Regions from separate parts of the Desulfovibrio inopinatus DSM 10711 genome, predicted to be linked through region 3. Evidence: riboswitches for the same ligand, from Rfam matches in the RefSeq annotation. Region 3 holds a riboswitch; each other region holds the start of a gene.
What was found. A riboswitch is a leader RNA that binds a small molecule or an ion and turns the genes downstream of it on or off. The one in region 3 is predicted to bind cobalamin.
Positions count from the first base shown of each region.

Region 1 (3,518 bases), on a different contig from region 3:
CGGTGTCACGGAGATATAGGGAATCTTGGTCATACTCATGGCTTTCAAAAGGAAACGCTGAATACTCTCTTCGTTGGGAACGGCTTCACCCAAAAAGGTGTGAAAAACCGTACCGCCATTGTAGAGCGTCTGCAAATCATTTTGGTGTTCCAGTGAAAAGAACACATCGGAGCTAATACCAACCGGCAAGAGTGTCGAATTGGTATAATACGGCGTTCCATTGCCGGACGTATAAATATCGGCATACAATGCTTTATCGATCTTTGCGAGTCGATAGCATGTGCCTTCTCCGGGCGTGGCTTCCAGGTTGTACAAGTTTCCTGTTTCTTCCTGAAATTGCACAACAAGACTTCTCAGATGATTGAGTATACGTTTCATCAAGCGCATACCGGAGGGGCTTTCGATGCCTTTGCCCAACAGGTTCATGCAGGCTTCGTGACCACCGATCAAGCCAATGGTCGAAAAATGACCTTTGAAACCATTCTTCAAATACCGCCGAGAAAACGGAAACATGCCTGCATCAAGATTCTTCTGCACCACTTTCCGTTTGAACTCCAAGGACTCACTCGCCAACGAAGCATATTCCGTGATCAAGTCCAGGAAATCTTCTTCGTTATGGGCAAGATAGGCCAACTTGGGAAGGTTCAGGGTCACGACCCCGATGGACCCGGTCAAATCCCCGGCGCCAAACAATCCACCGGTTTTCTTGCGAATCTCTCGCAAGTCCATTTGCAGGCGGCAGCACATGGAGCGCACATCTTCCGGATTCAGATCGGAATTAATGAAGTTCTGGAAATACGGTGCACCGTATTTCGCGGTCATCTTCATGAGAAGTTTCCCTTCCACGGAATCCCAGGGAAAGTCTTCGGTCACGTTATACGTGGGAATTGGAAAGGAGAAAATGCGGCCATCGGCGTCGCCTTCCAACATGATTTCGAGGAACGCCCGGTTGATCATGGCCATTTCCTCGGCATACTCACCATAGGTCGAGTCTTGCAACTCGCCGCCGATAATAACGGCTTCGTTGGCGATGTGTGCCGGGGGTGAAAAATCGAACGTGAAATTCGTGAACGGACTCTGCCCGCCCCAACGAGATGTCGCATTCAGATTATGCAGCAACTTTTGAATCTGTTGCTTTACATCGTTGTAATTCAAGTTGTCGTATCGAATAAAGGGAGCCAGGTATGTATCAACGTTGTTGAAGGCTTGCGCCCCAGCCCATTCATTTTGCAGTGTTCCGAGAAAATTGACTATTTGCCCGCACGCAGCGTCAAAATGCTTGGCCGGTGTCGAGGAGCACCTATCCCGCAAATTGAACCCTTCCAAGAGCAGATCCCGCAAACTCCAACCGGAGCAATATCCTGCGAGTCCAAATGACAGGTCGTGAATATGGAAGTAGCCGTGGGTATGGGCCATGCGGACTTCTTCAGGATATCTTTCCAGCATATACCGAGCCTGAACGGCACCGGCCATGTGCAAAATAAGCCCCTGATAGGAATGGACCATGTTGGAATTTTCATTTACGCGCCAGTCGACATTGTTCAAATAACTGTCCGTTACACCGGCAATGTCCAAATAGGCGGCGTTTTGAGAACGCAGTTCACGACGTTTTTCCCGATAAATAATGTAGCGCTCGGCCACCTTGTACAGCCGTGCTTCCATGAGCACCTGCTGAACCATGTCCTGCACTTCTTCTTGTTCGGGGATGTCGACGTCTGCTTCTTTGAGCTTCTGCTCGACTTTTCTGGCCAATCGGTCCGCAAGTAACGGGTCTTTGATGCCACTTCCATTGAGTGCTTTGAAAATGGCATTGCCGATTCGCTTGGTCGACCAGGTTTCGATACAACCATCACGCTTGAGAATTTTGCTGGGCATAAAAAATCATGACACAAGCAGCGACGCGGAAAGAGCCGGCACAGAAAAAAGTGATCACGGCTTAACTGCTTGATGATGTTGCCGACGCGAGGTCCAACGGCAGAACCGAAAAACCGCGACAACAGTTATATGGTGTGTCCATTCAAGTCCCTCTACGGGCTCCGCGAACCGTAGCGGGCAGGAAATGCTTCAGGCAGGTCTTCTGGCTATCCTCGTATGATCCGCCTTCCCGCCTGACGGCAGTGGCGTTTGAGGATCACACGTCCATGAGGATGACAGCGGCGGGACCGCTCCGGATTTGCACCGGATTCCCTGTTATGGCCTGTGGCCACCTGAAGAACATCGTGGTGAGGCAGGCAAGTACCTCAAGCTGTAGCAGGACGCAAGACGATCCTTCCCCATCCTCATCTCATAAGGGGACCGAAAAATACGCGTTGACAGGGAACCATAAAATTTTTGAAAGCAATTACGAAAAATTTTGCAATATTCCTCATTCAAAGACCCAACCCCCACGAGGGATGTACGCATTCCAGTGGACACCCAAGGAAACCTATGTCGAAAGCACGTGATGTCATTCTCGCAATCGTTTTTTCAGTCGGCACCCTCGCGTTCATCCTGCTCATGATGTTTTCGCCCACATTCTTTGATTGGATGTGGGCGCGGCATCACAATGTATGGAGTTGGTATATCCGCCCCCTGCTCTTGCTGCCGTTTTGTTTCTTTGCCTGGAAAAAATCTTTCGGTGGCATGGCGTTTTCCATTTTTGCCATGGCAACATCCATGGGCTGGTTTCCACCACCCCAAAATCCTGATCCACACGTCACGGCGTTTCTCCAGTCGGAATACGCTTATCTCTACGGCGATATCACAACGTTCACCGTGCTCGGCTGGATTGCGGTACTCGTGACCTACCTTTTCATGGGGATCGCATGCTTCATGCGAAACATCAGGCTAGCCATGCTCATTGTCATTGCAGCCGCCACACTTAAAATTATCTGGTCGCGACTTGAAGGCGGTACGTCAGGATGGGCCATCCTTCCTGCAGCGCTGATTGGCGCGCTCATCTGTGTGCTTCTGCTTTGGGTAATGGGAAAGTATGCAGCGAAAAACAAGCATATGTAGCAGGAAGACACCCATAATCCCAGGTATCTCCATACCAATATTCTCCGGATGTTCGCATTGCAGAAAACAACACGTGGTCCTATCTTGACCCGCCATACTCCCCACGCGTATATATGTTAAAAATAACAACACAACACCGCTCTCCGTGAATCAATCGTATTTCCCTTTCACCACACTCAACACACGCGACGAATCTGCCTGATGTCGTCGCGAAACACATATGAGTACGCAGATGGATAATGCCGAACGTCAGATGCGAAAAGTCGTCGACTTGTGCCTGGATTGTGATTGCTGTCGGTACATGTACGAAACGAATTGCCTATTCTTTCCCAAACTCTATGCCCTTGTCGACCGGGAACAGGAAACAGGAGAACGGATCACAGGAACCGAATTGCGCGAATTGGCAGAGAGCTGCAACTATTGCGCACTGTGCCCCTGCGATGATGTCCGGCAGGATATCCTTTTGGCCAAAACCATGTTCATCGAACGGGATGGCCTCCCGTTGCCCCTGCGCCTTCTTG
Region 1 covers NZ_AUBP01000002.1:259,761-263,278, reverse strand. The annotation lists gene G451_RS0103495 (ribonucleoside triphosphate reductase) at 1-1,875, opposite strand, end outside; cobalamin riboswitch at 2,051-2,226, opposite strand; gene G451_RS0103490 (hypothetical protein) at 2,428-2,997, shown strand; gene G451_RS0103485 (heterodisulfide reductase-related iron-sulfur binding cluster) at 3,218-3,518, shown strand, end outside.
Region 1: another riboswitch for cobalamin. It lies ahead of G451_RS0103495 (ribonucleoside triphosphate reductase); the one in region 3 lies ahead of G451_RS0108295 (FecCD family ABC transporter permease).

Region 2 (3,518 bases), on a different contig from region 3:
CCAAAAACTTGTGTTGCTCACGGCACTATGCTTCCTCTTAAATCATGGAGCCACGTACAATTCGTGCCGCCTCAACCATATTCTTAAGTGCAGCATGCGCCTCGCTCCAACCTCGAGTTTTCAAACCGCAATCCGGATTTACCCAAAGCCGTTGTACAGGAATAACAGCGATTGCGCGTCGCAATAAGCCTTCCATTTCTGCAACGCCAGGGACACGAGGACTATGAATATCATAGACTCCAGGACCAATCTCATTGGGGTATTGAAATTCGCGAAACGCTTCGAGCAACTCCATACCACTTCGGCTCGCTTCAATACTGATAACATCAGCATCCATCTCAACAATTGCACCGAGAATTTCATTGAATTCTGCGTAGCACATGTGGGTGTGGATCTGCGTTCCATCGTCCACACCATTGGCTGCAAGGCGGAAGCAATCCACGGCCCACCGCAGATACTCCGCCTTGTCCTCATCGCGAAGCGGTAACCCCTCACGAAGAGCCGGCTCATCAATCTGAATGATATCAACTCCCGAACGTTCTAAATCATGCACTTCATCCCGAATAGCAAAGGCAATCTGAGTACATGTCATGCTTCTGGGCTGATCGTCGCGTACAAAACTCCAGCAAAGTATCGTCACCGGCCCCGTGAGCATCCCTTTCATGGGCTTTTGTGTCAGGGATCGAGCATATCGTGTCCATTCTACGGTCATGGGAGCAGGACGGCTCACATCACCAAAGATAACAGGTGGTTTCACACATCGACTTCCGTAACTCTGCACCCAGCCGTTCTTGGTAAAACAAAATCCATCCAATTGCTCACCGAAATACTCGACCATATCGTTGCGCTCCGGCTCTCCGTGAACCAACACGTCCAGGCCGATTTCTTCCTGCTTCTCAACGACATCTTTAATGAAGCCGCGCATTGTCTCCGTGTATTCCTCAACCGAAAGCGCTCCTTTCTTCCATTGGCTCCGCGTCGCCCGAATCTCTGTCGTTTGCGGAAAAGACCCGATGGTTGTCGTCGGGAGCAAGGGCAAACCATGGAGTGCACGCTGCACGGTCCGGCGTTGGTCGTAAGGGGTATGGCGACACAACATATCAGGCGTCATATTTTCCACTCGTTGACGAACAATATCGTTTCGAATGGAAGTCGAATTTCTCCGAGCTTCCCAAGCGTCGGCATTCTCCTTCAGTAACACGGGATCGCCATGGCCGCGTACTGCATCGGCAATCATCCGTACTTCCCGGCATTTTTGCAGTGCAAAAGCCATCCAATTTTTTACTTCAGCAGGTAAGGCCGTTTCTTCATCCAGATCCACCGGCGTGTGAAGCAAAGAGCACGATGGCGCAATCATAACCCGATCCAGTCCAACAACAGACACGGCAGTCTCACAAAGCGTTATCGCTTTCTGTGCATCAACCCGCCAAATATTGCGCCCATCGACAACGCCAAGCGAAAGGCACGTTTGAGGGGCAAGTTCGGGAAGCATGAATTCCAATTGTTCAGGCGCTCGTACGCAATCCAGATGGAGTGCATCAATTTCAAGTTGCGAAACAAACGATCGATTATGGGAAATAGCACCAAAATAGGTGGACAACATCACCTTGGCTGGACGTGCCTGCTGCAGGATGTTCATGTAGGCTTGACGAAATTGTGGAACCAATTCCTGGGGAAGGTTCAGGGCAAGCACCGGTTCATCGAGCTGTATCCACTCGCAGACAGAACTCAAACGATGAATGATCTCGGAATAGACGTCGAGCAGCCCGGGAAGCAGCGACATAGTGTCAAAAGGACTGCCTACGGCTTTGCCGAGTCGAAGAAAGGTAAACGGTCCAGGAAGAACCGCTTTGACGCGCTTGTGCTCAACCCGCGCTTCTTCAATTTCGTGGAAAAGCTTTTCGCAAGAGAGTGAGAAAATCTGATTTTGAGTAAATTCCGGGACAATATAGTGATAATTCGTATCAAACCACTTGGTCATTTCCATCGCGGTCATGCCACGTTCACTCTCTCCTCGAGCCATGGCAAAATACGTATCCAACTCCACCGATTCACCATTCCAACCATACCGTTCAGGAATGCACCCGACCATGGCGGCGGTATCCAGCATACTGTCATACAGAGAAAAGTCACCGACGGTGATGATGTCAATCCCCGCATCACGCTGTTCTTTCCAGTGCGTTATGCGAAGTTCTTTACATGTCGCTGTGAGATCTGCAGCAGTTCTCTCACCTCTCCAAAACGACTCCACAGCCTTCTTCAGTTCACGATGGCGTCCAATTCGCGGGAAGCCGAGCGTATGCGTCAGCATGCGTGACACTCCTTCAAATGCAAGGTTGAGTGTTTCACTCGGGCGCATCACGCAAACAAAAAACCCGTTTCCAGATAAAAGGAAACGGGCCGAAAAAGGATACACACCACGTCACAACAGTGTAACGCGAGGTACTCCGATTCCGGCCTTATTCGCGAGGCCCGAATGCATGCCTTGTCGGGGCGTCTTCCGGCTTCTGGGGGGAGACGAAATATTTCGTCTCAGCTCTGGAGGCAAATCCTTCCCGGAATGTATCCAGTGGTTTTGCCAAGCACCCTTATCCAGTTACGGCAGCGCGTCTGCGACGGATTTTCACCGTCTTCCGTTTCCCAACAGGCAAATATATACCAATGTATTGCGTCCCTCTAACGGACGCGGTGAAGGCTGTCAATTTGATCCTTCATCGAGAAGAATCAACGGTGGAGATTGTCTGGGGAAGACATGAACAACCGACAAGACAAGACTTCCCCTTCTTTCTCAACAGAGGCAACAGGTACAAAGCATCGGAGAGCTACACAGCACTTTCGATTTTATCGTTATGTTATATTTTACATTGCATTTCGATAATTTGGTAACCAAGAAGACGTCATACACGTTTGGCGTATCTTTGTGAGTTCGGCTTCATGCAAATCAACGCACAAAATGTGTGCGTGACGTGATGAATTGGCAAATTTCTTTTTAAAGGTAAAAACACCATCGCCGTTTGCTCCAGAAGGAGCACCTCCAAACCACACCTCTTTGTCTCCGAAAAAATGAATCGCTTGGTCGAATAATAAATATGTTCCGAAATCCTTCATAACGTGCTCATCCACTAAAAAACTATGCGCGTGCCAGCTTTGACCGCCAATGTCTGAGAAGAACAGGAAAACACCAGCAAGCGTTCCTGTATCGCGTCGTCGCAAAGCGAAACAAGCAGTACTTTCAGGATGATCACCAAAAGTTGTTATCAATCGCGCAAAATGATGCTCGTCGGGAGATGAGAACTCATGAATAGAACGAAGTTTTTTCAACCGAGATTGCCAGCTGAACATGACAAAATGTTCTGGAAGAAGCGTTTCGCGCTGAACAACGAATATCCGATCTGCATGTGTCAAACGACGACGAGTTCTTCGTGAGTAGAATTCGCGGCTAGATTGCTGCTTGGGACAGTGCCCCAAATGCGTCTTCAATACACGAAACTCAGCGTTGAATCGCTTGCGTATCGAGG
Region 2 covers NZ_AUBP01000002.1:97,029-100,546, reverse strand. The annotation lists gene metE (5-methyltetrahydropteroyltriglutamate--homocysteine S-methyltransferase) at 38-2,311, opposite strand; cobalamin riboswitch at 2,474-2,693, opposite strand; gene G451_RS34010 (hypothetical protein) at 2,860-3,342, opposite strand.
Region 2: another riboswitch for cobalamin. It lies ahead of metE (5-methyltetrahydropteroyltriglutamate--homocysteine S-methyltransferase); the one in region 3 lies ahead of G451_RS0108295 (FecCD family ABC transporter permease).

Region 3 (3,518 bases):
GATACGGGTCTTCACGGCATCAAGCCGGTGTTGCATGGAATCCACAAGCCGGGATGCGGCATCAGGTTGGCCGGTGGCTTCTCCGAGTATGGTGATAACGCGCATGAGTGAAGGAAAGTCGGTCACATTGAAAAACGCGGTCGTCAGGCCGAGTTCCTGAAGTTGTTCAACAGGCAGGCTCGCGTCTTTACGGCCGCCCATTTGGAGAACAAGATCGGGCCGAAGACCGACCACTAATTCAACATTCGGGCGCATGTGCGTTCCTATGGACGGTTTGTCCACAATGGATGGCGGCAGCAAATCGGCTTTGGTGCGGCCGACAATGCGGTCTTCCAGTCCCATGGCTGCAAGGATCTCGTTGAAGGCGCCGTATAACGCGATGATCCGTTTTGCCGGGGCCTCAAGCTGGACGTTGCGACCGAGGTCGTCGGTGAAAACAATCGGTTCAGCCCAGACCGTCGCAGCCTGGGTGCATAACATCATCTGGCTCAGACACAGTGCGATGAGAACCGGGAATCGGTAAGCATTGCGGGGCGCCCGTGACGGGATGGGGAAAGACCGTAAGTGGTGTTTCATAGATTTGTCTGAGATTGTCTTGCGTGAAGACGTCAGTTGTCGGTCCATCGAGAATGATGCGGCCGTGTTGGAGAAAAATAAGTCGGGAACAATATTGGGCGGCAAGATTCAAATCATGGATGGCTGAAACAATCGCCATGCCGCCTCGGCTTTTGGCAAGAAGCAGGTCATGAATCTCAATTTTGCGACCAATATCAAGACCGGACGAGGCTTCATCGAGAAACAGTGCTCCCGTACTTTGGGCTAATGCTCGGGCAATCAACACACGTTGGAGTTCGCCTCCCGAGAGTGCTCGGGCGTTTTTATGTCGTAAGGGCCATGCTCCGGTTTCCTGCATGGCGGTTTCGGCGGCTCGGACATCGTCCGGACCATAGTTGCCGAGTAAAGAAAGATAGGGATATCGTCCCATGAGGACGAGGCTTGTCACATCCATATCAAACACGGCATCGAGCCGCTGCGGAACGCTGGCGCTTTTCGCTGCCCGACGTTTTGAAGACATTCCGGCAAGATTGTGTCCATCCACGTGGACCGTTCCGCGAAGTGGTGGCAAGACACCGCAAAGTGTAAGCAGCAATGTCGTTTTCCCTGATCCATTCGGACCGAGCACGCCAACCATCTCCCCTGCTTGAATCTGCAACGAGACATGCTGGAGGATGGTGGTGCAACCGTGACCGCAGTCGAGGTCGTGCGCTTCGATCATGCATGCTCCCGTCGGCTTTGACGCAAGACAAGGCAGAAGAATGGCCCCCCGACCAGAGCTGTGACAACGCCCACCGGCAATTCTTCACCGCCGGGAAGGATGAGGCGCGCGATGACATCGGACCACAGCAGCAGCAATCCTCCGGCAAAGGCCGATGCCATGAGCAAGCGAGGATGGCTTGCCCCGACCATTCGACGTACCAGGTGAGGCACCACCAGGCCGACAAATCCAATAACACCGGAAACGGCTACAGCCGCCCCTGCCATGAGGCTGCCGGCTGTTAAGACAATGAGTCGCGTTCTCTTTGCGGCTACACCGAGCTGTTCGGCCTGGATATCGCCCAAGCTCAACATGTCGAGTTCGCGGCTGTAAAATAACAAAATGGCCGTTCCGACAATGCCATACGGGAGATAGAGCCACACATGCATAAAACCGCGGCCTTGGAAGCTTCCCATAATCCAAAAGACAATAGCGCCAACCGCGTCTTCATCCAGCGCTTTGACGAGGGCAATCAGTGCCGCCAGAAACGTGGCGACGACAATGCCGGACAACACAAGGGTTTCTCGACGAAATCCACCTGCCGATCTCGCCAGCGCCATGACGGCAAACAGCGCCGCCAACGCTCCGGCCAAACCGGCCACAGGCAAGCCGGTCATCCCGAACACGGCGGTCGATCCAGCCATGCCGAGACTCATCGCAAGCGATGCGCCGAACGCCGCGCCGCTCGACACCCCCAGCGTGAAGGGATCGGCAAGGGGATTCCGCAACACGCCCTGAAATGCCGCCCCGCAGACAGCCAGGCCCGAGCCGACAAGAAACGACAGCAGTACCCGGCTTAACCGGATATCCAGAATTACCGTGCGAATGGTGTCATCTCCAACGACACCAGTGGAGAATGGCCAAATGCCCGACCAGAGCACGGCAAGCGTCTGATCGAGGGGTACAGGCATTGGCCCCAGCGTACAGGCCGCAAGCAAGGACGCGATCGAAAGGACGCTGAAACAGGTGAAAAGGGCAACGTGTCGTATGGGCATGATAGTGGCCCCGAATTCATGAATTGCAGGGCATTTGGAAAAGAGTGGATAACACGCGAATAGACCACGATGGATCATAGCCAGGTCGCATAGCAAAACAAGGGGCAAAAGTGCGGGCAGGATGGTGCGTCTATGAAAAAACGTCCCGGACCGATATGTATCGATTCTCGGGACGTCCGTATTTCGTCTCCGCATGCATGCGCCCGGCAAGATTCCTCGTTGCCGACGCCAACAATCATTCAAGGCAGGTCTTCCGGCTCATTTCCCGCAAATTCGCCTTCCCGATCATCTCAGTGGCATCAATGAAAGTGCGGTTGCGCAAACTACGCGAAACTCACGGCGGCGGGTCCGCTCCCGATTCGCACGGGATTCCCTATTCTGCCCAGATATCGGGCCACCCTGAATGGGCTCCATGTATGCGGTGCCTGGGGGGCTGTCAAGGTTGGGGGCTTGACCGAATTGCTCAATTGCACGTTGATATATTGGTCTTCATTTTGTCTGACACGCAACGAAGAGAGAGAGTGACAATCTAATTGCTCAAAATATATGTAAAATATTGTTTTTCTGAGGATAGACGATGGAGATGGGCGTATACAGGCAGCGCTTTTGGGTGTAGGGGATCATCTTTCAAGGATATCTCGGAAATGCAATGATGTATAAGCCCCCTCTTGAGCACGTATTACCTCCACGGCCTCTTGGGCACTCCCCTGCGTAATATGTTTCGAAGAATAGAGGATTATGGCTGCATGAACGTAGATGTTCGCGCAAGGGTGCCATTCATAAATCATTTTGCATCCTATGTCGTACATCGTTTGAATGCCAATGAAAGACTCAACGAGAGACGTAAATAAGGAGAGATGAATAATGGCAAACTACAACGGTATATGTCCTAACTGTGGAAAAGAAATACCGAATGACGTTCTTTATAGATGTATTGGATGTTTTACGATATACTGTTCCGCCTGTGATGAAGAATCTCCTGGAAAAGGGTGCCCCAAATGCGGCATGGTGAACCGCATGGTTCTCGATCAAGGTGATTCTAAGAAATAGAACGGATATCGATTTGAGCACAGTACTTCATTTTATACGGTGAATGGACATGGCGTCTCCTGGAGTTTTACGTTACGAGACATCAGAATGGTTGATCGCCATGTCCATGTATCTGTCTTGCCAGGATTATTGGCTTGAAGGCATGTGAACGAATTTTA
Region 3 covers NZ_AUBP01000007.1:180,212-183,729, forward strand. The annotation lists gene G451_RS0108285 (ABC transporter substrate-binding protein) at 1-483, opposite strand, end outside; gene G451_RS28390 (ABC transporter ATP-binding protein) at 446-1,276, opposite strand; gene G451_RS0108295 (FecCD family ABC transporter permease) at 1,273-2,310, opposite strand; cobalamin riboswitch at 2,537-2,727, opposite strand.

Region 4 (3,518 bases), on a different contig from region 3:
TTGGCGGAAATCAACCCACTTGTTGTCGTCGATGGAGAATGGACTGCCCTCGACGCCAAAGTTGAAATCGGCGACAATGCATTGGCTCTCTCCCCAAATCCAAATCGATTCCACCTCTCCGCCTATCTCTCCGAACGAGAAAATCTCGCCCGCGCCGTGGGTCTTCCATTCCATACCTTGGATGGTTGCGTTGGGCTTGTCGCCAATGGAGCCGGTCTGGCCATGGCGACCATGGATATACTCAATGCGTCCGGTCTCCGTGCCGCCAATTTTCTCGATCTCGGAGGTGCTGCGGACAGTGAGCGCATGAAGACCGCATTTCGACTCCTTTTTGACGATACCCAGGTCGAAGCCGTTTTTATCAATTTTTTCGGTGGAATTCTTTCCTGTGCAAGTGTTGCCTTTGCCATGACCGAGGCCCTTGAACAAAATGCTCCCCCGAAACCCCTCGTCGCCCGCTTGGCGGGGAATTCTGCCCAGGAAGGCCGTCAAATTCTTTCCTCTCTTCCCGGCGTTCTGCAAGCCAATGATACGGCCGAAGCCGTCAGGCTCCTGACAAAAGCCTTCGGTGCCAAACCATCACATGGATCAATTTCTGACTTCGCATTCAGCACCCCCAAAACGCTCCCCTTCCAAACGGCATCTGCGATGCCCAAATCGTTACCTCACCCCACAGGTCCAGCGCTCCCGAAAGCTGCCGAAACGAAAATTCTCATTCAAGGTATCACCGGACGCGTCGCCGGACACCATACCCGACTTATGCTTGATGCCGGTACCAATATTGTGGCTGGCGTCACGCCATTCAAAGGAGGAGCATCCGTTTGCGGCATCCCCGTCTATGACAGCGTTGCGCAAGCCGTCCATCACCATGGCGCAACGGTCAGCGTTATCTTTGTCCCGGCTGCATTTGCCCCGGACACGGTATTGGAAGCCGCCGATGCCGGTATTGAGACTGTTATTCTCATTACCGAAGGTATTCCTCAGTTACCGATGCTTGCACTCCTCTCCCGACTTGACCAAACCTCAACCCGTCTTATCGGCCCCAATACCCCCGGAATCATCGTTCCAGGAGCATTCAAAGCGGGGATTATGCCGACGGATCCATTCCGACCGGGACGCGTGGCGGTTCTCTCGCGAAGCGGAACGTTGACGTACGAAGCGGCCGCCCATCTCAGCAGCCGTGGGCTTGGACAATCCATTTGCATCGGAGTGGGGGGAGACCCGTTTATCGGATCCTCTTTTGCTGATCTCTTGCCACATCTTTTGGCCGATGACACGACGGATGCCATTCTCATGCTTGGTGAAGTTGGAGGCAAAGCCGAGGAGGAGGCTGGCCGTATTTATGCCGAATGCGGCGCGCCCAAACCCATGGCAGCCTTTATTGCCGGATTGAGCGCCCCTCCGGGAAAACGCCTCGGACACGCTGGAGCTATTATCGAATCCGCTGGCGATGCCCAGTCCAAAGTACGCAGTTTGCACGATGCCGGAATTCCCGTTTTCGACCAACTCGACAAGCTGGCCGACGCCCTCGCCACCACCATGGCACGATAAGGTTGGTTCCTTGCACGTCTTGACCGAAAGACACGCTGCACGATACAGAAAGCGCGGGTGCTCATCATGAGCTGAAAAGGGAATCCCGTGAAAATCGGGAGCGGACCCGCCGCCGTAAACTCCAATGTTGCCACGTTCCTTGTGTGTCACTGGGAAAACCTGGGAAGGCCGAACGTGGTGGAGTAAGCCGGAAGACCTGCCCGACGAATAAGGATATGGTGTGACGGCAACGGGCTTTTTGCCGATCATACGACCAGGGCAAAAAAACGTCTTGTCCTTCTTGAGGCATTGCCGATGGAAGGACTTTTTTATCGGCCCATCACAAAGCCCGCGACCTTTCCGAGGTATGCATGTTTCAACGTCTTTTCTCGACAATCATTCTACTGCTGATTCTTTGTGCTTTCCCAACAATGCAGGCCTATTGCGGCCATGATGGTCCTAAACAAGATAAACCGGGAATTCTTGTTGTCGCATTTGGTACCACGATGCCCACGGCAGAAAAAGCGCTTCAGCACATTGAAGGTGTCATCAAAAAAACCTTCCCCAACGTACCAGTGCGCATGGCCTATTCATCAAAAATCGTTCGGGCCAAAATCGCTCGGGAGCAACACCGGAATATCGCGTCACCAGCCGAAGCACTTGCACAGATGAAAGATGAAAATTTTACCCACGTCGCGGTCCAATCGCTTCACAGCATTCCAGGTGAGGAATATCATAACCTACTGAAAACAGCTTACGCTTTTCCAACGATGGGCAAGAGCATGCAACAGGTTGTCATGGGAATGCCCCTCATGGCGACATCCACCGATCTCGAAAAGGTCGCCGATGCGATCATGGCCTGTCTGCCCGCTGACCGAAAACCCAATGAAGCCATTGTCCTTATGGGACACGGAACACACCATCCAGCCGACGTCTATTATGCGGCTCTCCAGTATCATCTCGCCAAGCGAGACCCCAATATTTTTGTCGGAACGGTTGAAGGCTTCCCAACGCTCGACGACGTAATCGAAAAGCTCAAAAAAAATGGCCTGACCAAGGCCTGGCTCATGCCGTTAATGTCCGTGGCGGGTGATCATGCCAATAATGATATGGCCGGCGACGAGCCCGATTCATGGAAGTCCATTCTTGATAAAAACGGCATCACGAGTGTACCAGTGCTCACAGGGCTGGCAGACTATGACCAGCTGGTCGCCATATGGGTTGATCATCTCAAAACAGCCTATTCTCAACTCAATATCAAGTCTCACTAACATCGTCGGGGGGCGTACGCCCCCCGCTTATTCATGACACGCTCGTGTAAGCGTCTTTGTAATTATCGATACTATTGCAGAGCCTGCGCAACGGCTACAGCAACAGCCACAGTTGCCCCGACCATGGGATTGTTCCCCATACCGATCAGTCCCATCATTTCAACATGTGCCGGAACCGACGACGATCCCGCAAATTGGGCATCGCAATGCATTCGTCCCATCGTATCGGTCATACCGTACGATGCCGAGCCGGCTTTCATATTATCCGGGTGCAACGTACGTCCGGTGCCGCCTCCCGAAGCAACAGAAAAATACGGTTTTCCCTGACTGAGGCGTTCTTTTTTATAAATGGCGGCCACGGGATGTGTAAACCGCGTCGGATTGGTCGAGTTTCCCGTGATGGACGCATCCACACCTTCGTGATGATTGATGGCTACCCCTTCACGGACATCATCGGCTCCAAAACACCGCACATCACCACGATCACTCTGGGAGTAGCGAGTTTCAGAAACGATATTCAACTCTCCCGTTTCATAAACAAAACGGGTTTTGACGTGCGTAAATCCGTTGATTCGAGAAATGATATGAGCCGCGTCTTTCCCCAATCCATTGAGAATGACGCGCAAAGGTTGTGTTCGTGCTTTGTTGGCGAAATGCACAATACCCAAGGCACCTTCAGCCGCTGCAAACGATTCATGACCGGCAATAAACGCAAAG
Region 4 covers NZ_KE386882.1:79,272-82,789, forward strand. The annotation lists gene sucD (succinate--CoA ligase subunit alpha) at 1-1,551, shown strand, start outside; cobalamin riboswitch at 1,590-1,769, shown strand; gene G451_RS0125620 (sirohydrochlorin cobaltochelatase) at 1,902-2,801, shown strand; gene G451_RS0125625 (GGGtGRT protein) at 2,873-3,518, opposite strand, start outside.
Region 4: another riboswitch for cobalamin. It lies ahead of G451_RS0125620 (sirohydrochlorin cobaltochelatase); the one in region 3 lies ahead of G451_RS0108295 (FecCD family ABC transporter permease).